Regions from separate parts of the Chryseomicrobium imtechense genome, predicted to be linked through region 3. Evidence: predicted binding sites of a transcription regulator. Region 3 holds the regulator's gene; each other region holds the start of a gene.
The links. Region 3 encodes Rex, which represses fermentation and respiration genes when NADH is low (regulators of the CRP and FNR family bind a similar motif). Its sites were predicted from a motif close to TTGTGAAATATTTCACAA; they were not measured.
Positions count from the first base shown of each region.

Region 1: a site for Rex is predicted at 2,283-2,300, ahead of AB5N96_RS04595 (cytochrome C oxidase subunit II). Genes of this name have one in related genera too.
Region 2: a site for Rex is predicted at 3,225-3,242, ahead of AB5N96_RS09860 (cytochrome ubiquinol oxidase subunit I). Genes of this name have one in related genera too.

Region 1 is NZ_JBGOBM010000003.1:264,717-274,642, forward strand. Features, by position in the region: gene AB5N96_RS04585 (b(o/a)3-type cytochrome-c oxidase subunit 1) at 1-1,609, opposite strand, end outside; gene AB5N96_RS04590 (cytochrome c oxidase subunit II) at 1,609-2,082, opposite strand; gene AB5N96_RS04595 (cytochrome C oxidase subunit II) at 2,101-2,223, opposite strand; gene AB5N96_RS04600 (Crp/Fnr family transcriptional regulator) at 2,571-3,266, opposite strand; gene AB5N96_RS04605 (M2 family metallopeptidase) at 3,425-5,005, shown strand; gene AB5N96_RS04610 (AAA family ATPase) at 5,132-5,599, opposite strand; gene AB5N96_RS04615 (RNA polymerase sigma factor) at 5,774-6,298, shown strand; gene AB5N96_RS04620 (hypothetical protein) at 6,288-7,118, shown strand; gene AB5N96_RS04625 (ABC transporter ATP-binding protein) at 7,159-8,121, opposite strand; gene AB5N96_RS04630 (C40 family peptidase) at 8,118-9,059, opposite strand; gene AB5N96_RS04635 (S66 peptidase family protein) at 9,078-9,926, opposite strand, start outside.
Region 2 is NZ_JBGOBM010000009.1:69,624-79,549, forward strand. Features, by position in the region: gene rlmD (23S rRNA (uracil(1939)-C(5))-methyltransferase RlmD) at 1-519, opposite strand, end outside; gene cydS (cytochrome bd oxidase small subunit CydS family protein) at 596-703, opposite strand; gene AB5N96_RS09855 (cytochrome d ubiquinol oxidase subunit II) at 716-1,744, opposite strand; gene AB5N96_RS09860 (cytochrome ubiquinol oxidase subunit I) at 1,741-3,090, opposite strand; gene AB5N96_RS09865 (diacylglycerol kinase) at 3,315-4,235, opposite strand; gene AB5N96_RS09870 (thioredoxin family protein) at 4,300-4,863, opposite strand; gene gatB (Asp-tRNA(Asn)/Glu-tRNA(Gln) amidotransferase subunit GatB) at 4,942-6,372, opposite strand; gene gatA (Asp-tRNA(Asn)/Glu-tRNA(Gln) amidotransferase subunit GatA) at 6,372-7,841, opposite strand; gene gatC (Asp-tRNA(Asn)/Glu-tRNA(Gln) amidotransferase subunit GatC) at 7,857-8,147, opposite strand; gene AB5N96_RS09890 (CamS family sex pheromone protein) at 8,220-9,341, opposite strand; gene ligA (NAD-dependent DNA ligase LigA) at 9,358-9,926, opposite strand, start outside.
Region 3 is NZ_JBGOBM010000014.1:4,913-14,838, reverse strand. Features, by position in the region: gene groL (chaperonin GroEL) at 1-699, opposite strand, end outside; gene groES (co-chaperone GroES) at 718-1,002, opposite strand; gene AB5N96_RS11645 (CPBP family intramembrane glutamic endopeptidase) at 1,185-1,925, shown strand; gene tatC (twin-arginine translocase subunit TatC) at 1,951-2,718, opposite strand; gene AB5N96_RS11635 (twin-arginine translocase TatA/TatE family subunit) at 2,740-2,934, opposite strand; gene AB5N96_RS11630 (redox-sensing transcriptional repressor Rex) at 3,028-3,663, opposite strand; gene AB5N96_RS11625 (ABC-F family ATP-binding cassette domain-containing protein) at 3,783-5,714, shown strand; gene tsaD (tRNA (adenosine(37)-N6)-threonylcarbamoyltransferase complex transferase subunit TsaD) at 6,051-7,067, opposite strand; gene rimI (ribosomal protein S18-alanine N-acetyltransferase) at 7,064-7,519, opposite strand; gene tsaB (tRNA (adenosine(37)-N6)-threonylcarbamoyltransferase complex dimerization subunit type 1 TsaB) at 7,512-8,186, opposite strand; gene tsaE (tRNA (adenosine(37)-N6)-threonylcarbamoyltransferase complex ATPase subunit type 1 TsaE) at 8,167-8,631, opposite strand; gene AB5N96_RS11600 (SGNH/GDSL hydrolase family protein) at 8,692-9,309, opposite strand; gene AB5N96_RS11595 (acyltransferase family protein) at 9,401-9,926, shown strand, end outside.

The DNA.
Region 1 (9,926 bases), on a different contig from region 3:
TCATCTGGAAAATTGGAATCGCGTACGCAATAATGATCAACGCAAATGCAATGCCGATCCACAGAAGCCAGTTTTCTAAGAATTTTGGAGTCGCCGCTTTATCACTTTCTGCTAATGGGAACTCCACAAACTCATCCACTTCCACAGCTTTTGGTGACAAGAACGCACTCATGATCACGATGTAGAGAAGCAGCATCGCGGACAAGAACAAAATACTTCCGCCAATCGCCATCGTCACGTGATTGGATATAATCCCCTCAAACCACTCAAGTGCTGCCGGGTGATCATTGTAGCCACTATACGCCGTACGACGCGGTGCTCCGAGAAGCCCTAGCACGTGTTGCGCTGTACTCATCAATAACATCCCGACTGCCCATAACCCAATCTGGATGAAACCGAGTTTTTCCATCGTCTTCGTGAACTTTCGCCCTGTTAAATATGGAATCATCCAGAACGTGATACCCATGAATGTCATCGCAACCGGAGTTCCGACTGTGATGTGGAAGTGACCGACAACCCAAAGCGTATTGTGGACGATTTCATTCAATTGGAAACTTGCATTGATAATTCCGCCCGCGCCTCCAGGAATGAAGAACGCCATCGCGATAAACAAAGAGGTGAAACGTAGGTCGTTCCAAGGCAGTTTTGTAAACCAGCCGAACAACCCTTTCCCGCCATTCTTGCGGCCTGCTCGCTCAAAATTCGCGAACATCGAGAACGCCGTCATCAATGACGGGATGATGACCATGAATGTCAAAACGACTTGGAAGAACTTCCAGAAGTTTTCGATTCCTGGCTCCATCAGCTGGTGGTGGAAACCGACTGGAATCGAGAACAAGATGAACAACACAAATGATAAACGAGCAAGTGAATCACTAAATACCGGTACGCCTAAAATCTTTGGAACTACCACATACCATGCCATATATGCTGGAAGTAACCAGAAGTACACAAGCGGGTGACCAAAATACCAGAACAATGTACGGCTCAGTTCAACGTTGATTGTATCAACCCAGCCGAATGCCCACGGGATGTATTGGAACAACACCGTCGCGACAACACCTAGACACGCAATTGCCCATAAGATGACTGTAGAAACGGTCATGAAGGCAAACAAAGGACTTAACTCACCTTTATGTTCCTTGCGCCAGCGAATATAATGACCCACAAGTGCAAAGCCCATCACGAGCGACCCAACAATAAAGAGTGCCAACCCGATGTAATACCAAGGACTCGCCATCATTGGTGCGTAGAATGTATAAAGAACAGATGCTTTTCCGCTAATGATCATGACGGTTGCTAACACTGTCCCAGCAAGCATTGTCAGGAAACCGATCCAGTTCCACAGCAACACTTTCGGTCCGAATGCGCCAAGACTCTTGCTCATGCCGGTGATAAAGAAAGCAAAGATGAAAAATGTCGTAAAGATAAGTGCGAGTAAAACTCCATGTGCGGTCAAAATTTGATAATAATCCAGCCATGCCGGAAGTTGGAGCTTATCGTTTCGAATAAAGACCTGTAGTAAACCTGCAAGTGTTCCAATTAAAAAGGCAGCGTACGCGACCCCGACGTTCCAAAGGGCCAGTTTGCGTTCTCCTGATGCGATCATTATTCTGTCACCTCAATTTCTGTGAACATGAAATGGTGGCCAGCTCCACAGTATTCGTTACAGATGATTAAATACTTCCCTGGCTTATCGAACGTGTACGATTTCGTCGTCACTTGGCCAGGTACAACCATCATGTTGACTTTCGTGTCATCGATCGTGAAACTGTGCACCACGTCTGTGCTTGTTACTTTGAAGACGATTTCTTTCCCAACAGGGACTTTCAGTTCTGGCCCTTCGTATCCGAATGCCATAGCAATGATGGACACTTGATACGTGTCGTCATCCAGTTGCGTCACACCTGGATTATCAAACGGTGCTGTTTCTCTTACTTTTTCCGGATCGATGTGCTCGATTCCTCCAGCTGGGGTGTGGTGGTTATCTGTAAATGCGCTGACTCCCACGACTGTTAAAAATACTGCTAAACACGTGATTCCAAAAACTAACCAGATTTTTTCATACTTATGCAGATGCATGTTCGTTCTCCTTTCTGTCTAGAGCGACAAGTACATTAGATAAACGGCGACCCACATCGCCACGATAACAAAGCCGACAAAAAATACGCTGATCAATGTGCCTTTTAGGTTCTCTTCTTCGTGTTGTTTTTTCTTTGCCACGACACTCACCTCTCCTACTTCGTTTATGACTTAAGCGTAAAGCAATCCCTAGGCGGCAACTGTGACATAAATCACATCTGTGACATTAATCTATGCAAAATGTGAAATTACTTCATACTTTTGTCAAACTTTGTCTGATGGAGAGGATGGAAGTTTTGGGTGAGCGGGCGTTCATCGGCTGAATGGCGGATTTCTTCTACCGAAACTCGATTTCTTCTACCGAATCGCCGATTTATTCTGCACTAACGAGGATTTCTTCTACCGAAGTCATATTATGGAAACTAAATCGCCTCAAAACACAAAAACCACCTCCGCAATTCGGAGGTGGTCATCTAGCATCTCTTTAGTTAATCAACTCGACACAGCGACAACGGGCAGTTCTCGCATTGGATTTCAGTTTTTAAATACGCAAGGTCTCGGATCAGTAGTTTCCCATCACACGTCGACACCACTTGCTGCTTCTTCAGTTCCGACAACATCCGGTTCGTCACTTCGCGCGCCATCCCACAAAAATTCGCGAGGTCTTGGTTGGTCAGCTGTACATCAATCAACACACCTTCTGACTTCTGAACGCCGTAACTGTTCGACAGCCGGATCAACGTCGAGTAAAGTGCTCCCTTTTTCCCGTTCAACAACAAGTCCCGGAAGCGGGTCTGCGTCTTCTGCTGATTCAAGCACATCCATTTCATAAATGCCGCAGCGAGTCGCGCATTCTTTTGGAGCTCCGCTTCGAGCTCATGCACCGGAAACAAGTAACATTCGGCATCCTCTTTCACCTTCGCATCCAGCATATAGAATGCCTCAGGGGAATACAGATACACCTCACCAAGCAACTGTCCTGCTCCGCAGATGCGCAGCGTGAGTTCTCGACCGTCCGAGCTGACTTTGTTCAGTTGCACTTTGCCTTTTGTGAGGAAGAACAAATGCTGAATTTTATCGCCTTCTTGGAACAAATAGCTGTCTTTACTGAAACTCTTCACCACATGTGGTAATTTCAACAGTTCCTTCAAGTCTTCTGAAATCGATTCCTGTTCAACAAACATGTCCTTCCACCTCCAATAGTAGTATATATACTACCACTTTATACCATGTTCTTTCAGTTGGCTATAGGCGATTTTGTGTACTTCTTGAAGGAATTTTATAACGGAAGTCGAATAGTTAGATAGAGGAAGTAAATTCAAACGAGAAAGGTTGCGACGATTTGAGTACACGCGAGACATTTTTAAATGAATTCAATGACCAAATGAAAGACTTGTATATTCGTTCTTCGGAAGCAGGATGGATGGCGCAGACGACAGGAGAAGCGGAATGGGCGGAGAAATCTGGAGAAGAAGACACGAAGTTTAGTCTGTTGTTTTCATCAAAAGAGAAATATGAAGAGGCGCTCAAGTTCCTTGAAACCGACAGTGGAAGCCCAGAAGAACGTCGTCAATTGCAGTTACTGGTGAATAATATGAAGAGCAATCAGCTTCCGGAAGAAGTCATTGCGGACCTTGCGAAGCGTGGTTCAGAACTGAACTACTTGTTTAATACTTATTCACCAGAAGTGGACGGCAAAGTGTATTCTGCAAACGATATCCGCGAAGTACTTTTGACAAGTACAGATCTAGAACTGCGTAAGAAAGTGTGGCTTGCGAGTAAAGAAGTTGGCGGCGTTGTAGAAAAAGGTTTACTTGAGCTTGTGAAAAAGCGCAATGAAGCGGCTCGATTACTTGGCTACGACAACCATCATCAGATGAGTTTTGAATTGCAGGAACTGGACCGCGAGGAGATCTTTTCTATCTTCAATGACCTGATCGACCAATCGGATACTGCCTACCGTAAGATGAAGTCAGATCTGGATGCACGTCTAGCGAAAAAGTTCGGCATCACACCGGAAGAGATTCGCCCGTGGCACTATGTGGACCCGTTCTTCCAAGAAGCGCCTGCTTCTGACGCGACGAATCTCGATTCGTTCTATAAAGGAAAAGATATTCTACGACTGACGACAGAGACGTTCAATTCTATGGGAATCCAGATTGATGATTTGTATGCAAAGAGCGATTTGTTCCCGCGTGCGAAAAAGAATCCGACAGCGTTTTGTATGGACGTCGACCGCGCTGGCGATACGCGCGTATTGTGCAATCTGACAGAGGATGCGTACTGGATGGAAACGAACTTGCATGAGTTTGGGCATGCAGCGTATTTCAAATATGTCGATAGCGACCTTCCGTTCATGTTACGCACGAACAGCCATACACTCACGACAGAAGCGATTGCGATGTTGTTTGGCAAGATGGGGAAAGATCCACGCTGGTTAAAACGTTTCTTAAGACTTGATGAAAAGACGATTGACGGCCTTGAAGGAGAACTTGCGGAATACCAACAGCTTCAAATGTTGATCATGGTGCGTTGGATTATCACGTTTGTGTTCTTTGAGAAGGAACTCTATGAAAACCCTGACCAAGATTTGAATGCATTATGGTGGAAAATTGTGAGTGACGTGCAACTTGTCACGCCACCAGAAGATACATCGAATCCAGACTGGGCAGCGAAAATCCACTTCACACTAGCACCGGTCTACTACCAGAACTACTTGTTAGGTGAATTAATGGCGGCACAGCTTCAGCGCCATATCGAGACAGAAATCTCACCGGAATTCTTTACAAAAGAAGCGGGTGACATGCTCCTGAATGATTTCTTCAAACCAGCGGCCCTGTACGACTGGAACGAAAAAATCGAGCGTATCACAGGCGAAAAGCTCAACCCTGCGCATTTTGTGGAGTTGTATTGTAAAAAATAATATTATACAAAAACCAGCTGAATCCTGTTTGGGGTCAGCTGGTTTTGGTTTAGTGTAGATTTTATCTTTTGGGCAGGTGTATACCGGTATATGCGTATACTGGTATATGCGTATACTGGTATACTTTCATAGCAAAGCTTCTAACTGATTTACTACTTCCGGAATAGATAAGTTTGTAGTGTCTAAGATGACATCTGAACTCTTCTCTAATAACGGCAGAACTGCACTGTGGTTTTCAAGGATTTCTTGTCTCTGTTCTGGTGTTTTTCCGTATTGATTTGTAGTCCGTGCTTCAATTCTCTCAAACATTGTAGAGAGATCTGCTTTCAACAAGACTACAACATCAAAGTCTTTATAGAACTGTCCTTGATTGTCGCAGCATCCGGAGATAAAGAGATGCTCCTCCCCAGTACTTTCAAGTAGCTTCTTCATTTTATCCTCGTTTAAAAAATGAGCTTTTTCTGTTTCTGTAATTATTTCCTCAACGTAGTCTCCATAATCTGTGTCAATTGTTCTGTAACCTCTGCGCTTTAATTCATCCAGAGCACTTGTTGTGCCGACTCCAGATAAACCAGTTATATAGATGATTGTCATGAAAACCTCCTCTTATTCCCTTCACTCTCAAAACCTAACTATTGGTACTATGAGTATATCAATCAACTCCACTTTTGTTTCAATCATCTCGAAAAATATTCTCTTTCGTTTTGACACACTGAGAAAAACAATCCGTCTAATTAGTACCTGCACGCAAAGGAGGATCAAAGCTACATGAACAGCGACCAACAAACCATCTCCGACTGGTTCTATCTCTACAGCCAAGATATCTACAACTTCCTTGTCTACTATACAGGCACGCGAGACGTTGAAGATTTAGTGCAAGACGTATTCATCAAAGCCGGAAGAGGCCTAGGCAGTTTCCAGAACCAATCGAGCCCTAAGACTTGGCTGATGAGCATCGCACGCAATATCGCAATCGATCACGCAAGAAAACGACAAACCAAAGTCAGCTTGACCGCACTTCCGTGGCAAGACGCCACTCTCACTACGCCGACGAGTGACTCACCCGAACAACAGGTACTTGATAGCGAAGACAAACTGGCACTCTACCATCTCATCAACCAACAAAAAAAGAAATTTCGAGACGTGTTGCTACTCCGTGGAATCCAAGGACTTTCAGTCAGCGAAACGGCCACTATCCTAGGCTGCAAAGAGACCGCGGTTCGCACAAATTTCCACCGAGCCATTAAAGCCTTACGATCCGAACCCAATTGGAGGGAATTGTATGAACGATAATCGCCTCACACCTGACAACGAACTGAACGCATTCCCGACGCACCGCATGTCAGAAGAAACGCAACACCGCCTTCACCAAAACATCATGAAAGCACTTGAAGAACCCATCGCCGAACCAAAGCGAAGCCGCACGAATTGGTCTAAAGCACGAACGGGACTCATTGCAGTCGCTGCTCTTTTCATCCTGACGATTCTTTCGATTAATCTGTTCAACACACCATCAAACACAGCAGTAGAAGAACCACCCCTTCCTGCTGAACAACCGGGTGACCTCGTTCCAGGAACTGCACCTGAAGAACAACCAGAAGAAGCACCGTTTGATTCTGCTGCACTTGAACAACAAGCCAATGAAATCCTGCAAGCTCTTCACGACCGCGATATGGAAGCACTCGCAAACAACGTTCACTCACAAAAAGGAATTCAGTTCTCGCCTTACCTTTCTGTCTCAGACTCCACGGTCAGCTTCCAGCAAAGTGAAATCGCAGGTCTGTTATCCGACTCCGAAACGTATCTTTGGGGCTACGAAGAAGCCAATACGGAGATTCGTTTGACGCCTGCGGGTTACTTTGAAGAACATCTTCAAATCGAGCGCTTCTTTGAGGCAGATGAAGTCTTCGTCGATACACCAAACGAAGAACTCGACCCGTCGAACTATTTAATGAGTGTCTATCCAGAAGCTAAAATCATCGAGTTCTATCACGCGGGAACCGCCCAATATAGCAATCTCGACTACCGGAGCCTCAACTTAGTATTTGAGCAAGAAGATGCTAGCGATGAATGGAAACTGACTGCAATCATTAACAATCTATTCACTCCATAACCAAACAAAAGCCATCAAACCTCTGGTGGCTTCTTTCTGTTTAGTTATACAAATGACACGCCACAAAATGGCCGGGCTTCTGCTCTTTCCAAGCAGGTTTCTCCGCAGCACACAGATCCATCGCGTACGGACAACGTGTGCGGAACACACAGCCAGATGGTGGATTGATTGGACTTGGTAGCTCTCCTTGTAGCAAGATGCGCTGGCGAGCTTCCTCTACGTCCGGATCTGGAATCGGAATTGCGGACAACAACGCTTGTGTATAAGGGTGTAGTGGCTCTTCGTACAATTGGTCACTTGTCGTGAGTTCGACCATATGCCCGAGATACATCACGCCGATGCGGTCGGAGATGTATTTGACCATCGATAAGTCATGCGCGATGAACAAATACGTGAGCCCTTTTTCTTTTTGCAACTTCTGCAGCAACTTCACGACTTGCGCTTGCACCGATACATCGAGTGCGGAAATCGGTTCGTCTGCAATGATGAACTCTGGGTCGAGAGCGAGTGCACGTGCAATCCCGATTCTTTGGCGTTGACCACCGGAGAATTCGTGTGGATAGCGGTTCGCGTGATCACGACTGAGTCCAACATCTTCAAGAAGTGTGTGGACACGTTCTTGGACTTCTTTTTTCGTCTTGTACAAACCGTGGATCTGCATCGGTTCAGCGATGATTTCAAACACCGTCGAACGCGGATTCAAAGACGCGTAGGGATCCTGGAAAATCATCTGCATCTTCCGTAAGAATTTTTGCCGCTCATTCTCGGACATACCATGCACGGATTGTCCTTCGTACGAAACTTCCCCTTCCGTCTTATTGTAGAGCCCTAAGATCGTGCGTCCTGCTGTTGACTTCCCGCAGCCAGACTCTCCAACAAGCCCAAACGTTTCACCGCGCTGGATTTCAAACGAAATGCCATCTACTGCTTTTAATGTTTGTTTACTACCGACGTCAAAATGACGCTTTAGATTTTCTACTGTTAACAATGCTTCGTTCGTCACGACGTCACCCCTTCTCGCACATGTGCAAATCGCCTCACCGCGCATAGTTCTTTTACAAACTTCGTTCCTTCTAACGTACAATATTCAATCGACTGACCGGTTGAAGGCGAATGAATCATCTGTCCGTTGCCAGAATAGATGCCGACGTGGCGCACATTGCCTTTCCCTTCGTCATTTGCAAAAAACAACAAATCTCCCGGAAGCCAGTCGTTCTCATCTTCCTTGTTTATTTCTATACCAGAAACTGCTTGGTCACTTGCATCTCGTGGAATTGTATAGCCGCAAGCACGCAGCATAGTAAAACTAAACCCGGAGCAATCATAACCGTAACTCGACATCCCGCCCCAAAAGTATGGGAGGTCTAGGAACTGGCTTGCTTCTTTTACCACTTCACTTCCCTCTCGTTTTGGGAAGCTATCACGTGAATTTGCTACTTCTATATCCTTGTTCCGGACAAGCATGTCCCCATGAGGCGTAAAAACTGTCGAGAATTCCTCCTCCGTATGACGAACAGGGAGAAATGTATTGAATGGTACGACAAGGAACGGTTGTTTCTCTAGTGTCCACAGCTGCGCCTTGTTTACAGCTATACGAGCAACTCCATTCGAAGCTGGTTCCTCCACCTCTGCTAATTGATGAAGTGGAACCCAGCCCGGATACCCGCGTTCATCTTTCTTTGATGGTTGCCACTCGCATATCACCTTTGCCCAGTTGCCTTCGATGGCGTCGACTTGCACAGGCTCGCCATACAAAAGCTGCGTTTGCACACGATTGCTATCACACAGGTCTAAGAGTTCTTCAAAGTCCAACTTCTCAAGCCATTTTGTCATTTTTACTGGTTGGTCGAAGCCGAACTGATCGATTTCGCGCGGAGACTGCGGTGAGGTCCAGACTGTTGCCACGGACACCGCACACACCCATTTTGTTTGAACGCCCATCTCTCTTCCTCCCTTTTCTTATTCCACTCCAGCTTGAAGCGTCAATGTTTTTGCGTCCGCATCAAGCACTGCATCAACACCGAGCGGAATCGCAAAATGTGGTTCACAATGTCCAATCTTGAAGCCACTGACGACTGGTTTCTCTAAGTTGCCTAAGTAGTGCCGTAATACCTCATCAAGTGTCAGTGAGACTTTTCGCTTCACTGGCTCTGCACGTGCGAAGTCACCGACCACAATGCCTGCTGCGTCCTTTAGCTTCCCTGCTTGGCGCAGTTGATTGAGTAACCCGTCTACACGGTACGGCTCTTCATCGACATCTTCTACCAACAATAGCTTTCCTTTTGTATCAATTTCATACGATGTTCCGAGCGAGTTTACTAGTAAAGATAGGTTGCCTCCAACGATTTCTCCCCTCGCTACACCACCTGTCAAAGTTGTCAGTGGTGCGATTTCTTCTGTGTACTGAAGTTCTATCGGCTCGAACAATTGGTTTAACTGCTTGCGGGAGAGCTCATGAAAGTTGTCAGTACCTACATCTGAAGCTAGCATTGGCCCATGGAAAGTGACGCTATTCGAAAACTTCCCAAAGACCGTATGTAAAATTGTAATATCACTGTATCCCCAAAGAATCTTTGGATGTTTCGTCATGAACTCTGTGTTGATTTGTTCTGCGTACCGGGCTGCTCCGAATCCACCACCTGCACAAATAATGCCTTTTACCTCAGGGTCTTGGAGTGCCTCATGTAGATCTGCTAGGCGCTCCTCATCAGTTCCTGCGAGATAGCCGTGAACACGTTCGACGGATTTGCCCATCTTGACCTTCAGTCCGAGCTCTTCTAAAAAAGGAAGAGCACGCTTCAAATTCTC
Region 2 (9,926 bases), on a different contig from region 3:
TAAAGCGAGCATCAAGCGGTCGGCTTCTTCACTTTGAATCAAACACGTCGGTGTGTTGGCGATATCATGAGAGCCAGATTTATAAAATCCTGCCACTACGCGACCTTCTTCTACGCCAAACGGAATCTGAGACTTGTTGCGGTACCGCCACGGGTTGTCCATGCCAAGAACAGGAAGAACGGTCGTATGCACTTTGCCGATTCTCTCCATTGCACTTCGCACCTGTTTCTCTTTCATCATCAGTTGTCCCTCGTAGCTAAGGTGTTGCAACTGACAACCACCGCACGAGTCAAACACCGGACAAGGAGCAGCTACTCGGAACGGAGACGACTCGACAATCTCAACAAGCTTTGCGAAACCATATTTTTTCAATGCTTTCACCACATGAACTTCAACTTTTTCATCCGGTAATGCGCCTTTAATAAATATAGGGTAGCCATCGACTTTTGCGACGCCCTGGCCATCATGTGTTAAATCTTCTACAAAAACCGTCAAACGGTCATTTTTCTTTACAGTCATTCTTTAAACCCCGTTCTTTTTTGCATGATTTCTTCATTATAGCATGAAAAAACTCCTGCCGCGGCAGGAGCTGATTCTACTTTTCTTTTCGAATGATTCCGTCTTTAGGCGCCCACCAGAAGACCGCTGCGATGGCACCAAACAGTACAATGAACGGAGCGTAAAAGATAAAAAAGTTTGTCATGATGATATCCTCCTAAGCGTGATTGTCTTCTTTTTTGCCAGCGACATAATCTTTGTTGAATAAGAATAGGCGCAGGAGCAAGTACAGTGACGGTAATAACAAACATAGTCCTGCAATGAACGCAATGATCAGTGCAATCGCCATCGTTTCATTTGTAAACCCATCATAAATCGTTAAATACGGATACAACAAGTACGGTCTGTGCGACCAGCCGTATGCGAAAAAGGCGATAAAGAATTGCCCGACGAGCAACAAGAAAGCCCATCCGTAATTTCGTTTTGTCCACAATAGATACACCGTTCCGAAGAACATCAAACCTGAAATCAAGAACGCCCACCAGACATCCAAGATATTCGCGTAATGCTCTGGGTTATGTGCACGAAGTTCTACAATGATTCCTGTTGCTGTAATCATCGTCGGCAATGCCCAGATCAATGCGTATTTACGTAGTAACTTCGTAGCACCAGCGTCCTCTGCTTTACTTGCGTACCATGTTAAAAACACAGCCGAAATATAAAGTGTGGCGGCAATGGCTAATACAACGATACTCCATGTTAACGGACTCAAGAACAGGCGGCTATAATCAAGTACCGGTTGGCCATCCACCATATCGATGAATCCACCTTCAGAAATCGTTAATACAACGGAAAGCGACGCAGGGATTAAAATCCCCGCTGCCCCGTACATAAACGAGTAGCCTTTGTGCCCGCGTGAACCGTATGTCTCAAACGCATAGTACGATCCCCGTATCGCGAGCAAGATGATAGCAATACTCGCTGGAACAAGAAGTGTTGTTCCGTAATAAAAGGCGGTCTTCGGGAAGAACCCGATGATTCCTACGAAGAAAAATACGAGGAATACGTTCGTAACTTCCCAAACGGGCGACAAATACCTTTGAATAATATTCGTTAAAATATGTTGGCGATTGGTCAGCAAACTATAGGCGTTGAAGAACCCCGCGCCAAAGTCGATAGACCCAACGATGACATATCCAAATAGGAAGAACCAAAGGACCGTGATCCCTATGATTTCTAATGTCATTTCGTATCACCTTCCAATCGCTCTTGATCTAGTTTGTCTAGCTCTTTTTCAACTGGATTGTTACGGAACATTCTGCGCAAGACGACGACAGAACCAATTCCTAAAATCAAGTACAAGATTGCAAATGCGACGACCATGATATCCACACTTCCACTGGATGTTGCACCTTGTTCAACAGTCATGATTTGATACAAAATCCACGGTTGTCGGCCGACTTCGGTCATCCACCAACCTGCTTGAATCGCAATCATGGAAAGTGGTCCACCTGCCACGATCAACCAGAGAATAAAGCGCGAGTTCGCAAATTTCCATTTACGCCATTTCGCGACAACATAAAAGGCTGATAACATCACCATGAACATTCCGATTGTAATCATGATGTTAAAGAAGTAGTGGATATAGAGCGGTGGTATCTCATCCTCTGGGAATTGATCTAGTCCAATCACTTCTGCATTGGGATCATTGTGTGCAAGAATACTTAATGCGAATGGAATCTTAATCGCATATTTCACTTCTTCTCCGTCTAAAATACCGTAAAGAATAAGTGGCGCAGCTTCAGATGTTTCAAAATGCCATTCAGCAGCCGCTAATTTTTCCGGCTGGTACTCAGCAAGGTATTTACCTGAGAAGTCTCCAATGATTGCAGTGGCTATGGAGAACACAAGTCCAACTTTGACCATTAAGTACACAGCTTTTTTATGATAAATATGGTTCGAGCCTTTTAACAATCGGAAAGCCCCGATTGATGCTAGTACGAAAGCGCTCGTCATCAAGGCGGTCGAGACAACGTGCGCCACTTTCGTCGGCATGGCCGGATTAAACATTGCAAGGAGTGGACTGATGTTGACCAGTTCACCGTCGACCATGTCAAAACCTTGTGGTGCGTTCATAAAAGCGTTCACCATTGTGATGAATACTGCAGACATCGCGGCACCAAACGCAACTGGAACAAGTAACAATAGGTGTTTCTTTTGGTTTTCAAAACGGTCCCACGTATACAAATAGATTCCTAAGAAAATTGCTTCAAAGAAGAAAGCAAATGCTTCTAAAAACAGTGGCAGGGCAATCACTTGGCCGGCAAGCTCCATAAAGTTTGGCCAAAGTAGTGACAACTGGAGTCCGATGGCGGTCCCCGTTACAACTCCGACAGCTACTGTGATTACGAACCCTCGTGCCCAGCGACGGGCAAGTAAAATATAGTGTTCGTCGTTTTTCTTGATTCCCACGTATTGTGCCAGCATGATCATCAGTGGCACCCCTACACCGATTGTGGCGTAGATAATATGGAACGAGAGTGTCATTTCTGTAAGTAGCCGACTAAAAAATACAGCTTCTTCATTTCCCATTTCGTTCACCTCATATAGAGTATTGGCTAACGGTCATTCAACGAGCTTCATGCCTTTATTCTACCCTAGTTGAAGGGGTTTAATCTAATCAGCCGAACTTGTTTTCAGGCAAGTTGTTACAAGGTTATGACGGGTTGTGAAAAGTTCGAAAATTGAGAACAACAGAGGAGAATGGAAACAAAAAAACTAGCCACTCTAAAAAGCTAGAGTAGCTAGTTTAGTTATTAGTCTCTTTCAACGAGATCTTGCTCCGGTAATAAATCTACTGGTGCCATGATTTCAATATGGCGTGCCCAGTTCTCAAAAACTGCAGGCAATGTTCCACCGTATTCTCCGTCGAGATTTAAGGAGACAGTCTCTTCCGACAGGACACGAATCTTTGAAGCTTTGCGGTAAATGACGTGTGGATCATTCAAATGCTCCCCACGAATTGCAAGCGTGGCAAGTCGAATAAACTCTGCCATGTTCACTTTTTTCAAGATGAGCAGAGTAAATTGACCATCGTTGATAATAGCGTCTGGAGCAAGCTTCTCGAAGCCACCGACTGAATTCGTCAAGCCAATTAAGAACATCATGGCTTCTTCTTCAAATACTTCATCATCAAATTCGATGCGTAGTTTCGTTGCGCGAATAGACGGTAACATCTCAATTCCCTTTAAATAATACGCAAGTTGGCCAAGCACCGTCTTTAAACGACTTGGGACTTCATATGTAAGTTCCGTGATGCGTCCCCCACCAGCAATATTGATAAAAAATGTATCGTTCACGTGCCCTACGTCTACCGGTACATACTTACCATCTGTAATAATCTTTACAGCTTGTTGAATGTCACGCGGAATGTGCAAGGCACGTGCAAAGTCATTGGTTGTTCCCATTGGAATCAAACCAAGTTTCGGACGCTCATCAAATAGACTGACGCCTGCTACGACTTCGTTTAGTGTACCATCGCCCCCTGCTGCCACAATCAAATCAAAGCCGTTTTCAACAGCTCGCTTTGCAGCTTCTGTTGCATCACCAGCACCTGTTGTCGCGTGACACGATGTTTCGTAGCCTGCTAGTTCCATTGCTTCTAAAACTTCCGGTAAGTGACGCTTAAACAATTCTCGCCCGGAAGTTGGATTATATATAATTCGTGCACGTTGCATGTACAGAACCTTCTTTCTTCACAACTCTCTCTGCTATAGACAGTATAATACTTTAGCAGGTTCCTTATGAAGGCAATTTTGTGAACCATGCTTCGCGGATGCTGCTATATGTTGCCAAATGAAAGTCTTTGTTTGTCTCTAATTGTGTAGTCAATTCTTCAAAAATGGCACGCTGCGCCTCTTCAAAGCCTTCGCTACCGGCTTCTGGAAGTTTTGCTTTTTCACCCATCACGTACTCTTGCACTAAATCTGCACGAGGCCCCCATGTGGCGATCACTTGTCCTTGTGCATCTAGTAAAAGATATTTTGGAATCGAGCGGCCCCCATTTGTGAGATAGCGATCAATTAATTCTGTATCCGCATCACGTAGCACGACACGTACCTCGACTCCTGCTGCTTCAGTAATTTTACGCAAAATAGCATTGTTCATCATCGCATCTCCGCACCAGTCCTCGGTGATTCCTAAAATGTGGACATTGGATTCAGACAAACGTGTGATAAACTCATCGTCCGCAGGAACTGTGAAGCTTTCGTAGACGTGAAAGGATTGCTCTTTTTTTGTTGTCATTTCGTCCATATAGACTGCAAGTGGACGGCCTTCTTCAAAATACTGTTGTTCTGTTTTCATCAAAAAACCCCTCCTTGACACTAGCATAGCATGAATTCCCAAAAGAAGGCTCGCCCCAAGTCAGGGCGAGCCAGTTTGTTAGCGTTTTTGAATTTCTTCGTTTAGTAATTTGTTGACCATCGGCGGGTTTGCTTGACCTTTTGTTGCTTTCATAATTTGACCGACTAAGAACCCAATTGCACGGTCTTTCCCGTTCTTGAAGTCTTCAATCGACTGTGGATTTGCATCCAATGTTTGAGTCACGATGTCACGCAGTGCACCTTCATCTGAAATCTGTACTAAGCCTTTTGCTTTGACGATTTCATCTGCAGGTCCACCGTTTTCCACCATCTCTTTGAATACTTTTTTGGCGATTTTTGAACTGATTGTTCCATCTTCGATCAACTTCACCATACCTGCAAGACCTTGTGGTGTAAGTTTCGTGTCTTTCAATTCTTTTTGCTCCGCATTCAAGTAGGCTGATACATCCCCCATCAACCAGTTCGTTGATAGTTTCGTGTCTGCTCCTAGTGAAATCGTTTCTTCAAAGAAATCGGACATTTCCTTTGTCAATGTCATTACGCGCGCATCGTATTCTGTCAAGCCAAGTTCGTTCACATAACGCGCTTGGCGAGCATCCGGAAGTTCCGGTAATTCGGAACGAACACGGTCCATCCAAGCATCGTCAATCACAATTTTCACAAGATCTGGCTCTGGGAAGTAGCGGTAGTCATCCGCGCCTTCTTTCACACGCATTAAAATCGTCTTACCAGTAGACTCATCATAACGACGCGTCTCTTGAAGGATTTCCCCTCCATTTTTCAACACTTCCGCTTGGCGAATCTGCTCGTGCTCAAGACCTTTTTTCACGTAGCTAAAGGAGTTCAAGTTCTTCAGTTCTGCTTTTGTTCCAAACTTTTCTTGCCCGTAGGGACGAAGTGAGATGTTCGCGTCACAACGAAGAGATCCTTCTTCCATCTTACAGTCCGAAACACCAGTGAACTGAATGATTGATTTCAGTTTCTCTAAATAGGCGTATGCTTCTTCTGGTGTGCGAATGTCTGGTTCCGATACGATTTCAACAAGAGGCGTTCCTTGGCGGTTGAAGTCAACAAGCGAATAGCCTTTGTCTGTATGCGACAGTTTCCCAGCATCTTCTTCTAAGTGAAGACGAGTGATCCCGATACGCTTTGTTTTGCCATCTACTTCAATTTCAATCCAGCCGTTTTCACCAATTGGCTTATCAAATTGCGAGATTTGATACGCTTTTGGATTGTCTGGGTAGAAGTAGTTTTTACGATCAAATTTTGTGACAGGTGCAATATCCATGTTCAGTGCCATTGCAGCACGCATTCCCCATTCAACAGCCGTTTTGTTAACGACTGGAAGAACACCTGGATACCCAAGGTCGATCACGTGTGTATTTGTGTTTGGTTCTGCTCCAAAGTGCGCTGGAGAAGGAGAAAACATTTTCGATTCAGTTTTCAATTCTACGTGGACTTCAAGTCCGATAATTGTTTCAAAGTTCATTATGCCTTTACCTCCCATAAAGCCGGAGTCTGTTTGTGAAACTCAGTTGCCGACTCGTAGGCAGATGCCACTTGATAAATTGTCGCTTCATCGAAATGCTTTCCGATGATTTGAAGACCGAGTGGTAACCCGTCTGTAGCAAAGCCACAAGGAATCGAGATTCCAGGGACGCCTGCAAGGTTGACAGGGATTGTTAAAATATCATTTGCATACATTGTTAATGGATCGTCGACATTTTCGCCTACTTTAAACGCAGGTGTTGGTGTCGTAGGTCCTACAATGACGTCGTAGTTTTCAAATACGTTTTCGAAGTCTTGCTTAATCAATGTGCGGACTTTTTGTGCTTTCAAGTAGTATGCATCATACGAACCGGCACTTAGTGAATACGTACCTAACATAATACGACGCTTCACTTCATCACCAAATCCTTGTGCACGCGTCATTTTATAAAGCTCTAACAAGTTCTTCGCTTCTTCTGCACGGTAGCCGTAACGGATGCCGTCAAAACGCGCTAAGTTTGAGGATGCTTCAGATGAAGACAATAGATAGTAAGTCGCTAACGCATACTCAGAGTGAGGAAGTGATACTTCTTCCCAAACCGCTCCTTGCGCTTCTAGCACTTTCAAGGCTTCTAAGACAGATGCGCGTACTTCTTCACTGACACCTTCGCCCATATATTCTTTAGGCACGCCGATGCGTAATCCTTTGATCGATTTGCCGATTGCTTCTGAGAATTTTGGAACCTCAACGTTTGCAGATGTTGAGTCCATTTCGTCCACACCAGAAATCGCTTCAAGAAGTAGAGCATTGTCTTCAACAGTACGTGTGATGGGTCCGATTTGGTCTAAAGAAGACGCAAACGCAATCAATCCAAAACGAGACACGCGACCGTACGTTGGTTTCATTCCAACAACCCCACAGAATGCTGCCGGTTGACGGATTGAACCACCTGTATCAGATCCTAATGCAAATGGTACTTCGCCTGCTGCTACTGCAGCTGCAGAACCACCCGATGAACCACCCGGAACATGTGCTAAATTCCAAGGGTTTTTCGTTTTCTTGTATGCTGAGTTTTCATTCGATGAACCCATAGCGAATTCATCCATGTTGATTTTCCCAACGGTGATCATACCCGCTTCACGAAGTTTGCGTACTACAGTCGCATCGTAGATTGGATTGAAACCTTCTAGAATTTTACTAGAAGCTGTTGTTTCGATTCCTTCAGTCACGATGTTGTCTTTCACACCGATAGGCAAACCAAACAGTGGCCCACGCTCTTCAAACGGCGTTGTTTCCAGTTCATCTGCTTGCTTCAGTGCGTTTTCTTTATTTAATACAAGGAACGCCTGAACCTCTGCGTCCACTGCTTCAATTTGTTCAAAAGCATGTTCTGTTACTTGACGAACAGAAACTTCTTTTGCTGCAAGTTTTTGTTGCAGCTCTTTTGCTGTATGTGTAAAATAAGCCAATTTCAGTCCGCCTCTCTAGTCCATAATTGCAGGAACTTTCACTTGACCTGCTTCTTGGTCTTTCACATTTTTCATCATGACTTCACGGTCTAACCCTGCAATTGACTTATCCTCACGAAGTACATTTTCAAGCGGTAAGACATGTGTTGTAGGTTCAACATTCGTCGTATCCAACTCATTTAATTTATCCGCAAATTGAACAATCTTTGCCAGTTGTTCTGTAAAGTGTTCAACTTCCTCATCCGTAATCGCCAAACGTGCCAAATGCGCGACGTGACGCACTTCTTCTTTTGTGATTGTTGCCACTATGGACACCTCCAGTAAATTCAATCATACAAGCCATCATATCATTTTTCGCTTTACTTGAACAGAGTACCGTTATTCGTAGATATGTACGAAAGGTGTCTCCTGGTTTGCTTCTCGTTTGATTAGCGCCTGCTCGCCTTCTATTGACGTGATGTTGATCTCAACAGGAAGATCCGCCACAAAATGCGTATTGATCAGGCCTGAAATGTATTGTGTGAAGCCGATGATTTCCGCTTTCCCGAAAAATTGAATCGGGATATCAATTTTCAACTCTTGTAGAAAATCATCTTTATAAAACCCTGTTCCAATGACACTCGTGTAATTCGGGAAGTACGTCTCGACATCTTGTTTGAAATTACGGAATGCCGTATCTGTATCTCGGAACTGTTCACTAGAGTCCGAAGTAGGAAACGTTACGTAGCGTTCATTGAGTGACGTCCAGTCTCCGATTTCATTCCCACTTGAGGAAACGCCGTAACTGAAATACGTACCTGGAACAATGGCGTTCCGGCTATTTTGTTTGAACAGACCGATTGTAATCGGAATGTTTTCGAGACCCGGCATCGCGCGCATCCGACTTACAATTTCTTGCGCAATACGTCGTCCATTTTCCGTGATTTGCTCGTCAGTCAATTGTTGTTCAAACACTGGCCCATAATCCACTTCGGTGTAGTAGTAGATGGAATTCAGAGCAAGTCCAATGGAAATGCCTGCAAGCTTCATCGTATTTTCATCAAGTTCTAAATAGTTCTGCTCTACGATGTGTGTCAAATAAACAGGTGCTTTCTCCGCCTTTTCACGGCCTACTAGCCCCTCGTCATCTGGATTTAACCCTTGCTCTGTTTGATTGCTTCGTGCTAACCATGAACTGATTGTTGAACGGTCCAAGTATTGGCCTTCTTGAAAGAAATAACGGTCAGTCGGAAATTCATTTTGAGACAAGCGCATGAGTCCTTTTTCGACTTCTACGATGTCATATTTTGTAGCCATATTGGACACGACCAAGCCACGGCTTTTGCTCTCTGCGTACGGCAAGATCGTAGAGTAATAGTTATCATCTAAACGAACAGAGGGAAGTACAACCGTCCGTGCTTCCGATTCTGCTGGGTCTTGTACGACTTCAGTTTCTTGGCTTGGCGTACATGCTGAAAGTACAAGCGTTGTCGCGAGCAGTCCTCCAAGTAGTTTTTTCATGTGTTGTTCTTCCTTCCTAGTTTGCCAGGGCATCCATCATCTGTTGCTCTGTCCAAACTTCAATCCCAAGTTCCGTGGCTTTCTCTAACTTCGAACCGGCATCTTCTCCAGCAATGACAAGATCCGTCTTTTTGCTGACACTGCCTGCAACTTTTGCACCTTTTTCAAGGAGCTTTTCTTTCGCCTCGTTTCGGCCCATCTGCTCAAGTTTTCCAGTCAAGACAACGGTCTTCCCGAAAAGAGGATTGTCCGCTAGCGCTTCCTTGTCAATTCTACGACCTAAATACTGGAGTACCAGGCCTGCGTCTTTTAATTTTGTAACTAGTTGCTGAGACTCAGGTTGCTCAAAATACGTGACCAAAGAGTCCGCCATTTTATCCCCTATTTCATGAACGGCAGTCAATTGCTCGCGTGTTGCTAGCATCAGTTGATCAATATCACCAAATTCTTCAGCAAGTAGACGCGCTGCCTTTTCTCCAATATGACGAATCCCAAGACCGAAAAGTACTTTTTCAAGCGAATTTTCTTTTGTCACAGCAATTGCACGCACTAAATTCTCTGCAGATTTCGTTCCCATGCGTTCGA
Region 3 (9,926 bases):
TGGTAGGATTTCTTGAATGCTTGCAATCTTTTTATCCGTTACTAAGATATATGGATTTTCAAGGACCGCTTCCATCTTATCAGAATCCGTCACCATGTAAGGAGACGCATATCCGCGGTCAAACTGCATACCTTCTACGACGTCTAGCTCAGTCGTGAATCCTTTTGATTCTTCGATTGTAATGACGCCATCGTTCCCAACGCGCTCCATCGCTTCTGCAATCAATTCACCGACTTCATTGTCGCCAGAAGAAATAGAAGCTACTTGTGCAATCGACTCTTTGCCTTCGATTTCTTTTGAGATTGCTTTTAATTCTGTAATAGCTGCTGCGACTGCTTTATCGATTCCTTTACGGATACCGACTGGGTTAGCGCCAGCTGTTACGTTTTTCAAACCTTCACGAATCATCGCTTGTGCTAGGACTGTTGCAGTTGTCGTACCGTCCCCTGCGATATCATTTGTTTTCGAAGCTACTTCAGCTACAAGCTTAGCACCCATGTTTTCAAACGCATCTTCAAGCTCGATGTCTTTTGCAATTGTCACACCATCATTTGTAATCAGTGGTGAACCGAATTTCTTTTCTAATACGACGTTGCGCCCTTTTGGACCAAGCGTCACTTTTACTGCATCTGCTAATTTATCTACGCCACGAAGCATTGCGCTGCGTGCATCTTCACTAAATTTAATTTCTTTTGCCATAATTGATGTTCCTCCTTGTTATTGGATAACCGCTAAAATATCAGCTTCACGAAGAATAAGTAGTTCTTTACCGTCGTACTTTACTTCTGTTCCTGCGTATTTTGAATACAAGACGCGATCCCCAACCTGCACATCTAATTCAGCACGTGTGCCGTTATCAAGGGTGCGACCCGTACCGACAGCAAGTACTTTACCTTCTTGTGGCTTTTCCTTCGCAGAATCTGGAAGTACAATACCTGAAGCTGTTTTTTCTTCTGCCTCGACTAATTCGATAACAATACGATCACCTAGTGGTTTTAACAAATGAAACGACCTCCCTGATAAATGGTAAATGATTTATTAGCACTCTCACTCACAGAGTGCTAACACAATTCTTATAATAATAAACGACAGGAACGATTGCAAGTCAGAAGGTGAATTTTTGGCTAAATTTTTTTCATGCGTTACAATAGAAGAACCACAGCTCAGAAAGGACTTACCTATACATGTCACATCAAAAAATAGCATTCTCTTTGCTGATTACCTACGTCATCATGCAACTCGCAGGTGCAGTCGGCCCAATCCCGCTCCTCTTTCTCTTTGAAAGCATGGGTGTAGAAGACCCTAGGATGCAAGCAGTCGGCTGGTGGATCTTTTCTAGCATGCTCGCAGCAGTAATTATCTTCTTCTATTTCATTCGAAAAGATAAAACATTTCTAAAACCACTTGGCCCGAAACCCGCCTCGAACTTTGGCGTACTTGGCTGGGGTATCGCAGGATTCTTCATGGTGCTGTTTGGACAAGCAGGTGCTGCTTGGATTGAGCAATTGATTGGAATTGAACCAGGTTCTGAAAATACAGCACTGTTCATCGAAATCGCACGCTCGGTGCCTGTCGTCATTTTTGCGATTGCAATTTTCGCACCAATTTTAGAAGAAATCTTGTTCCGTCGTATCTTATTCGGCATGCTGCTTCCAAAGACCAATTTCTTTATTGCAGCACTCATCAGTTCCGTGATGTTCGGGATCATTCACTTTGAACTGAGCCACATTCTACTGTATTCGGTCTCTGGTTTTATATTCGCGTTTATTTACTACAAAACAAAACGCATTGCAGCATCCATCATTGCACACATGCTGTTGAACGGATTTGTTGTCCTCGTTCAATTCTTTAGAGAAGACTTAGAACGCTTTGCAGAACGCCAAGGCCAATTATTCATCCAGTTCTTCATTCAATTCCTGACATAAAAAAAGACCATCCGCGGATGGTCTTTTACTTCGTCTGATGAAGTTGCTGTTCTTCAAGCTTTCGTTTTGCCTCAGCCGCCAAATACTTCCGGTACCCGACACGGGAAACCGCAATACTGATTTCATATAATATGAACAGCGGTACCGACGTGAACAAGTGCGAAATCAAATCCGGTGGTGTGATAAACGCGGCAATAATGAAGAGCACAAAGTATGCCATCTTCCGCGCTTTTACGAGCATCTGTGGATTCACAAGTCCAAGACGCGTCAAAAATAACAACACTATGGGTAGTTGAAAGATTATCCCAAACGGAATCGTAATCTGGAAAATGAAATTAAAGTAATCGTTGATACTGATAATCTGTGTAATTCCAAGTTCTGTTGCAAGTCCCGTCATAAAGGTCATGAGGTAAGGGAACAACAAGAAATACGAGAACGATACCCCGCCAAGAAACAATAGAAAAGCGAACGGGATATAGCTCAGTGTGGCACGTCGCTCCTGCTCTTGCAGTCCTGGACTTACAAATGCCCATAGTTGGTACGATATAATCGGAGACGTAAACGTAAAGGCTAGAAACAACACTACTTTCAGGTAAATCAAAAATGGATCAACGACCTGTAAAGCATTTAACGTAATATTTTGAGCGGGTTCCGCATTTTGTAAATAGTTTATCAATGGTTTCGCTAAAAAAAAGCTACCAATCACAGCAATCGTTAGGAAGAAGACCATAACAAACAACCGTTTTCGGAGCTCATCTAAATGTTCCACCACTGTAAATTCATTATTATTCATGAATGAACATCCTAACTTAACTTACTTCACGTCAGATTTCGGTGGATCTACTTTTTTCACATCATCATCGTCGTCATCTGCTAAGCCTTTTGTAGCCGTCTTAAATTCACGCAAAGTTGAACCCATAGCGCGTCCAAGCTCTGGTAATTTTTTCGGCCCGAACAAAAGAAGTGCAACGATACCAATAACAATTAAGCTAATTGGACCTGCTCCCATTGCGGGCACCTCCTTAAGTAGTATGCCTTCATCTTACATCATTTACTAGCAATTTGCTATTTCTACACAGACCCCAGATGTGACAGTTTAACGTCAACTGTGATTACGAATCATATAAATCAGCGTCTGCAATTCAACAGATAAATCAATCGTCTGTACACGAATCGAAGGACTGACGTTCAAACGGACAGGTGTAAAGTTCAGAATTCCCTTAATCCCTGTCGCTTCAAGCCGTTCTGCTGTCTGTTGTGCTGTTCGACTCGGAACTGTTAAAATACATAACTCGATTCCGAATTCATGAATCTTGTCTTCTAATACATCGGGATGAAAAACAGGAATTCCTGACTTCGTCTTTCCTTCAAGTGGCGCGTGTGTATCAAAGGCGACGACAATCCGTGTGTTGTGGTTCTTGTGGAAATTGTAATTTAAAAATGCTCTCCCTAAGTTTCCCACACCAATCAAAGCAACATTTGTGGCCTCATCTTGATCGAGTGTTTGCCGGAAAAACTGCAAGAGATGCTCGACATCATAGCCATAGCCTTTCTTTCCAAGTGCCCCGAAGTGCGAGAAGTCCCGACGGATCGTTGCAGAATCGATATTCATCGCATCGCTCAGTTCTTGAGACGATACGCGGGTCTGTCCGGCTTTATGAAAGTTTTGCAAAAATCGATAATATAATGGCAAACGCTTTGTCGTTGCCTGAGGTATTTTTTGTTTGTCAGCTGTCACTCTGTTCGCCTCCTGTAAATCAGCTTTATCTTACACCTAGCTGAGTTTCCTGTAAAGCAGGCACATTGCCGAGTGGCGTACTATCCAGTACACTTATAGAAGAGAATAGAGGTGGTCGCATGATCGTACTACAAGTACAAAATATAACAAAATCTTTCGCAGGCGAAGAGGTTTTGATCAATTGTAAATTAGAAGTCAAAGAACGTGAGCGTGTCGCACTAGTCGGCCGCAATGGTGCAGGAAAATCAACGCTTTTGAAAATTATTGCAGGTGAGATGAGTTACGACTCCGGAGAAATCGTCATGCCAAAAAACAAGACATTTGGCTATTTGGAGCAACACTCTGGTCTCGACAGTCCCCTATCCATTTGGGCTGAGATGATGACTGTGTTCGAACCCATCAAAAAACAAGAGGCTACACTGCGAGAACTTGAGCACCAAATGGCCGACCCGGACGTTTACAACAATCCGGAACTTTATGCAAAAGTGACGCAAGACTATGACCGACTACAACAAGACTTTAAAGACGCAGGCGGCTTCCGCTATGAAAGTGACACACGGTCCATTTTACACGGACTTCAGTTCTACCCAGAAGACTATGACAAGCCTGTGCAGTCCCTCTCCGGTGGACAACGGACCCGTTTAGCGCTCGCAAAACAACTGCTCATTCAGCCGGACTTGCTGCTTTTAGACGAGCCAACCAACCACTTGGATATTGAAACGCTCGGCTTTTTAGAAAATTATTTGAAGAACTACCCGGGCTCTATTGTCATCGTCTCCCATGACCGCTACTTTTTAGATCAAGTGACGAATCTCGTGTACGAGATCTCACGCCGGAAAATGACCCGTTATGTCGGAAACTATTCTGCGTACCTTGAACAAAAGGCGCTGGATTATGAAAAAGATGTGAAGACCTTTGAACGCCAACAAGAAGAAAAAGCGAAACTTGAAGATTTCATCAGTCGCAACTTGGCACGTGCTTCTACAACGAAGATGGCCCAGTCACGACGTAAAGTATTGGAAAAGACCGATTGGATGGACTCTCCCGCTGGCGATGAAAAGTCTGCATCTTTTGGCTTCTCCATCGAACGTGAAAGTGGCAATGATGTACTTCGTATCGACAATCTTGCTATTGGCTACGAATCTAAACAAGTCGCATCTGGCATTACGTTTCCTATCTATAAGAAAGACCGCATCGCGCTGATTGGTCCGAACGGAATCGGCAAATCGACGTTGCTGAAGACAGTGATGAAAAAAGTACCTGCTTTTGAAGGTACGGTTCATTACGGAACCAATGTACAATTTGGCTACTACGATCAAGATCAAGCAGATATAAAATCATCCAAGTCTGTCTTGCAAGAGCTGTGGGACGAGTGGCCGATGTTAAATGAAAAAGACGTGCGGAACGCTCTTGGTCGCTTCTTGTTTTCAGGTGACGATGTGCTGAAACCTGTCACTTCTTTATCTGGAGGAGAAAAAGGACGACTTGCTCTAGCAAAATTAATGCTGTTAAAAGCGAATACACTTGTGTTGGATGAGCCAACGAACCACTTGGATCTTGATAGCAAAGAAGTCCTAGAGAATGCCCTGCTCGATTTTCCGGGAACACTATTGTTTGTTTCCCATGACCGGTACTTTATCAACCGTATTGCCACAAAAGTTGTGGAGCTCTCACCTACAGGCAGTCATGTCTATTTAGGTGATTACGATTATTATCTAGAAAAGAAAGAAGAAGAACTCGAACTTAAACAGCTAGCTCAGATAGAAGCAAACCACTCTTCTCCTACTCCCGTTGTCACGACAACACAGATTGATAAGTCTGCGAAAAAACGCGAACGTCAAATCACGCGTCGTGTAACAGAGCTCGAAGATCAACTAGCCGTTCTCGAACAAAAGAAAGCAGTGATTGAAGAGGAGCTATGCAAACCGGAAGTATTCGGTGACCACGAACAAGTAGCATCGCTCAATGCAGAACTTGAAGTCATACAAGGCGAGCATGACACCCTGTCAATGGAGTGGCTTGAGTTGCAAGAAGAGCTTGAAACGTTGTAACAGGACCAGCATTCGTGCTGGTTCTTTTTTATTCGACAAGAAGCATCTACATATTGGTCAAGAGGCAATTTAAGAAAGTTTTTTTCCACAGATTTGCACACATTGAAAATGGCTTTAAATAAACTATCAACAGACTTATACACATTATCCACAGGTGTTTTTTGTGGTTTTGCAGTTTCGTACACAAAATACACCCACTATATATTGTGTTATCCATAGTTATGCACAAGTTACCCACAAATTGTGCATAAGTACAGATGTTCCCTCTTGACGAATGATGTCACATTTGATAAAAGACTGTAATCTTTGTAATAAAAAAGACCGTAGAGAATTTCTCTACAGTCCATTCCAGCTCGAAAGTGGCATGCCAGGTCGCCCATTCATTGCATAATCGCTTCGAGCACCTGCTATAAATTTAGAATATCCCGCTGCTGCTATCATTGCTGCATTATCCGTGCACAACGGAAGGCTAGGTACATAAAACGGCACATCCGCTTCTGCGAAAGTTGTTTCCAACGCCGTACGCAGCCCTTTGTTCGCAGCAACCCCTCCTGCTGCAATCACTTGCTTCACGCCATACTCTTTCGCTGCTCGGCGCGTCTTCTCAACGACAACTTCTACTACACTTTGCTGAAAGCCTGCAGCGACATGTGATGGGTTGATCTCTTGGCCTTTTTGTTGCAAATTATGTTGGTAGTTGATGACGGCAGACTTCAAACCACTGAAACTGAAATCATACGAACCTTCTTCCAACCAGACTCGGGGGAAATCGACTGCTCCGTCACTCTCAGATGCAAGACGGTCGATATGAGGCCCACCTGGATATGGAAGTGATAGTACGCGGGCTACTTTATCATACGCTTCGCCTGCTGCATCATCACGTGTCTCTCCGATTTTTTCAAAGTGACCATCTTCTTGCATGACGATCAGTTCTGTATGCCCTCCAGAGATGACCAGTGCGAGCATTGGAAACTCCATTGGATTCTCTAGTGCGTTCGCATAAATATGTCCAGCAATGTGATGAACGCCAATGAGTGGTAGCTGATGTGCAAATGCAAAGGCTTTTGCAGCTTGGATACCAATGAGAAGCGCACCCACAAGTCCGGGACCTTCTGTCACAGCGACGGCGTCTAACTCTTTTGGCTCAATGGCTGCTTGCGTCAGAGCTTCTTCTATGACAAGTGTGATTTGCTCTACGTGATGGCGAGACGCCACTTCGGGTACGACCCCTCCGAAACGCTTATGGCTCTCAATTTGGGAAGCAACCACATTTGAGACAATCACTGTTCCATCTTTTACAATAGAAGCTGCAGTCTCATCACAACTTGTTTCAATTCCTAATATATATGTCATGTAAATTCCACCCACATTACGAGCGCATCTTCATGCGTATCCGTATAATAATTTTTTCGTATACCGCCTTCTTGGAAACCTAGCTTCCGGTAGAGGTTTTGCGCCGTATCATTCGAGACACGCACTTCGAGTGTCATAACGCGTCCACCGTTTTCGCGCGTGACGCGAATCGCTTCTCGCATCAAGGCTTCTCCAAAACCGTTCCCTCTAGCACGAGTCGTCACCGCTACATTCGTGATATGACATTCATCTGTCACAAGCCACATTCCACAAAATGCAATCACTTCAGACGCCTGATTTTCTCCGACAATATAATAAGCAAAACGATTTGCGAGCATTTCATTGACGAACGCTTCTCGTGACCAAGGCGTCGGGAATGCTTCTTTTTCTAGTTCCCAAACGGCATCCACATCGTCTAGTGTCATCCGTCGAAACGTAATGAACTCAGTCATTGGCTTTCATCCAATTCACTTCAGCTTCTGTTAACCGCAAATAGTCCGGTGTGAGCTCGTGGATGGAAGTAGCTGGTTCTAGTTTTTGTGCAAGACTGATCAATTCAGACGCACGTGGTAGCTGCTCTCCAACACCTGCAAAATACGACACCAGACCGGAAGCCAAAATTGCTTCTTCAAACAGCTTGGCATCTTGTCCGCACCACAAAACAGGCCGTTCCTGTTGGTGTAAAAATTCAAGTAGGTCTGCAAATGAGCGGTGCGCTTCTGTAAGTACAGTTTGTTTGTCATAGACACCAGCAAAAACGTGTTGGCGTCTCGCATCCATCACACTAACAGTCAATCCGTCAAACCACTTCCCAGGCGTTGCAAGGACCGCGAGACTCGACACTGGATAGACAGGAATGTTGAGTGACCAACCTAGTGTCTTCGCTAAGGTCATTCCGATACGAATGCCCGTATAAGATCCAGGTCCTTTCGCTACAGCAATCGCTGACAGCTGGTCCGGTGTTATGCCTGCTTCTTTCATAATACGTTCGATAGTCGGCATTGCAGCTACCGAATGGGTCGTTTTAAAACTATCCGTATGTTCAATCAAAAGTTGCCCGTCTTCAACGAGTGCCACACTCAGTGGTGTATTCGATGTATCAATTCCCAGCCAGATCATGTGCCATCTCCTTAATCAATTGGTTCATTCGGGGAGTTGTACCCGTCATTTCACAGACGCGTTCGCCTGTGGATGCAAATCGAATGGTCATATCGATTCGTTCATCCGGCAAAGCGTACTCGATATACTGTGCCCACTCCACAACAGCGACTGCGTCTTGGCGGAAGTAATCTTCCCACCCAAGGTCTTCTTCACTGTCTGCCAAACGGTATACGTCCATATGATAAAAAGGGACTCTCCCCTCGTACTCTTTAATGATTGTGAACGTTGGACTGTTGACGGTCCCTTCCACACCGAGCGCTTTTGCAAAGTATTTTGTCCATGTCGTCTTCCCAGCACCTAGGTCTCCTTCAAGCGTGATGACCTCGCCTCCTGACATGCAGTCTGCAAGTGCTTGGGCATGGCGCTCTGTTTGTTGTAACGTTGTAAAGTTAAATTGCTGCATTGTCATTCTCCGTTCTAGTCACTGCTCTCCATTATAATATGAAGCGCTGTTTGATGCCACCTATGCAAACCAGCTTCTGACGCGTTCAAATAGTGAGAGTTTTCGTTCTGGAAGCTTTTGAAGACGTTCTCTGATGACTGGCACAAGAGTCTGCTCCACGACTTTATAACCCGCTTCTCCGTAGTGCAATCCGTCATCATCTTGTCCTTTTAAAGCTGTTTTCATATCAGTTTGTTTGATAAATGCATCGTATAAGTCTGCAAACCCTGTATTGAACTCCGCTACCACTTCTTTTAAAGCTTCTCCATACGCTTCAATGACCTGATTTGAGCGCTGCGTCTGCTTGTCCTCATCGACAGGTGGCGGGGTCACTAAGATACAACGGTCTGGACCAATCGCTTTGACCATTTGTTCCAGGTTCGCTTTATACATCTCACGCGGAACGTGTTTATGAGCTGATGAATCGTTCGAACCAAATTGGATGACAACAAGGTCTGGCTGTTCGGCTATCACATCTTTTTGTAGCCGCTTCATCGCATCATTAGTTGTGTCTCCGCTAACACCTTTATTACGAATCTGGTGTTCAGGAAAATGTGGTTCTAGGTGCGCATTGATCATTGGTTTATCGAGTCCTTCATGACGTGCTGTTAAGCTATCTCCAAATAGTACGATTTTCATAGTGACTTTCCTCCAGGTTTCAGATGGCGTGTAATGATGGTATTATATCGTGTGGACCATTTCGTCCAGTTTTCAGAAAGGGGGATTATCCGTGGCAAAAAAACGGATTCACTGGCTGGATGCTGCCAAAGGATTTTTGATGATACTCGTCGTTCTTGGCCATTACCCGCATGACATGCCATTCCCATTGATTCAATATATTTATTGGTTTCATATGCCAGCTTTCTTTTTACTTAGCGGCATTTTCTTTAAAGAAGTACATTCGTTAAAAGACGCAAAAGGGTCTCTAACAAAACGGTTTATGCAACTGTTATTCCCGTATTTCTTTTTCTTAATCGCAATCACAACCGTTCGGTATTCCATTGAGCTTGCTACGTTGAACTTCGATTGGCGTTGGTATGCAGAAGATTTCTTGAAAATCTTCGTTGGAGGACGATTTGCCCGAGGTGCATACGGAGTCATCTGGTTTATTACAACTCTTTATTTCTCGTATGTGATTTTCACTTTCTTGACGCTCTATACGAAACGCTACACACAATGGGTGATTCTTGCTCTATTATATACTATCGCACATATCCAAAGCTTCTGGGCAATGGATGTCGTCGGGGGAGCACCGG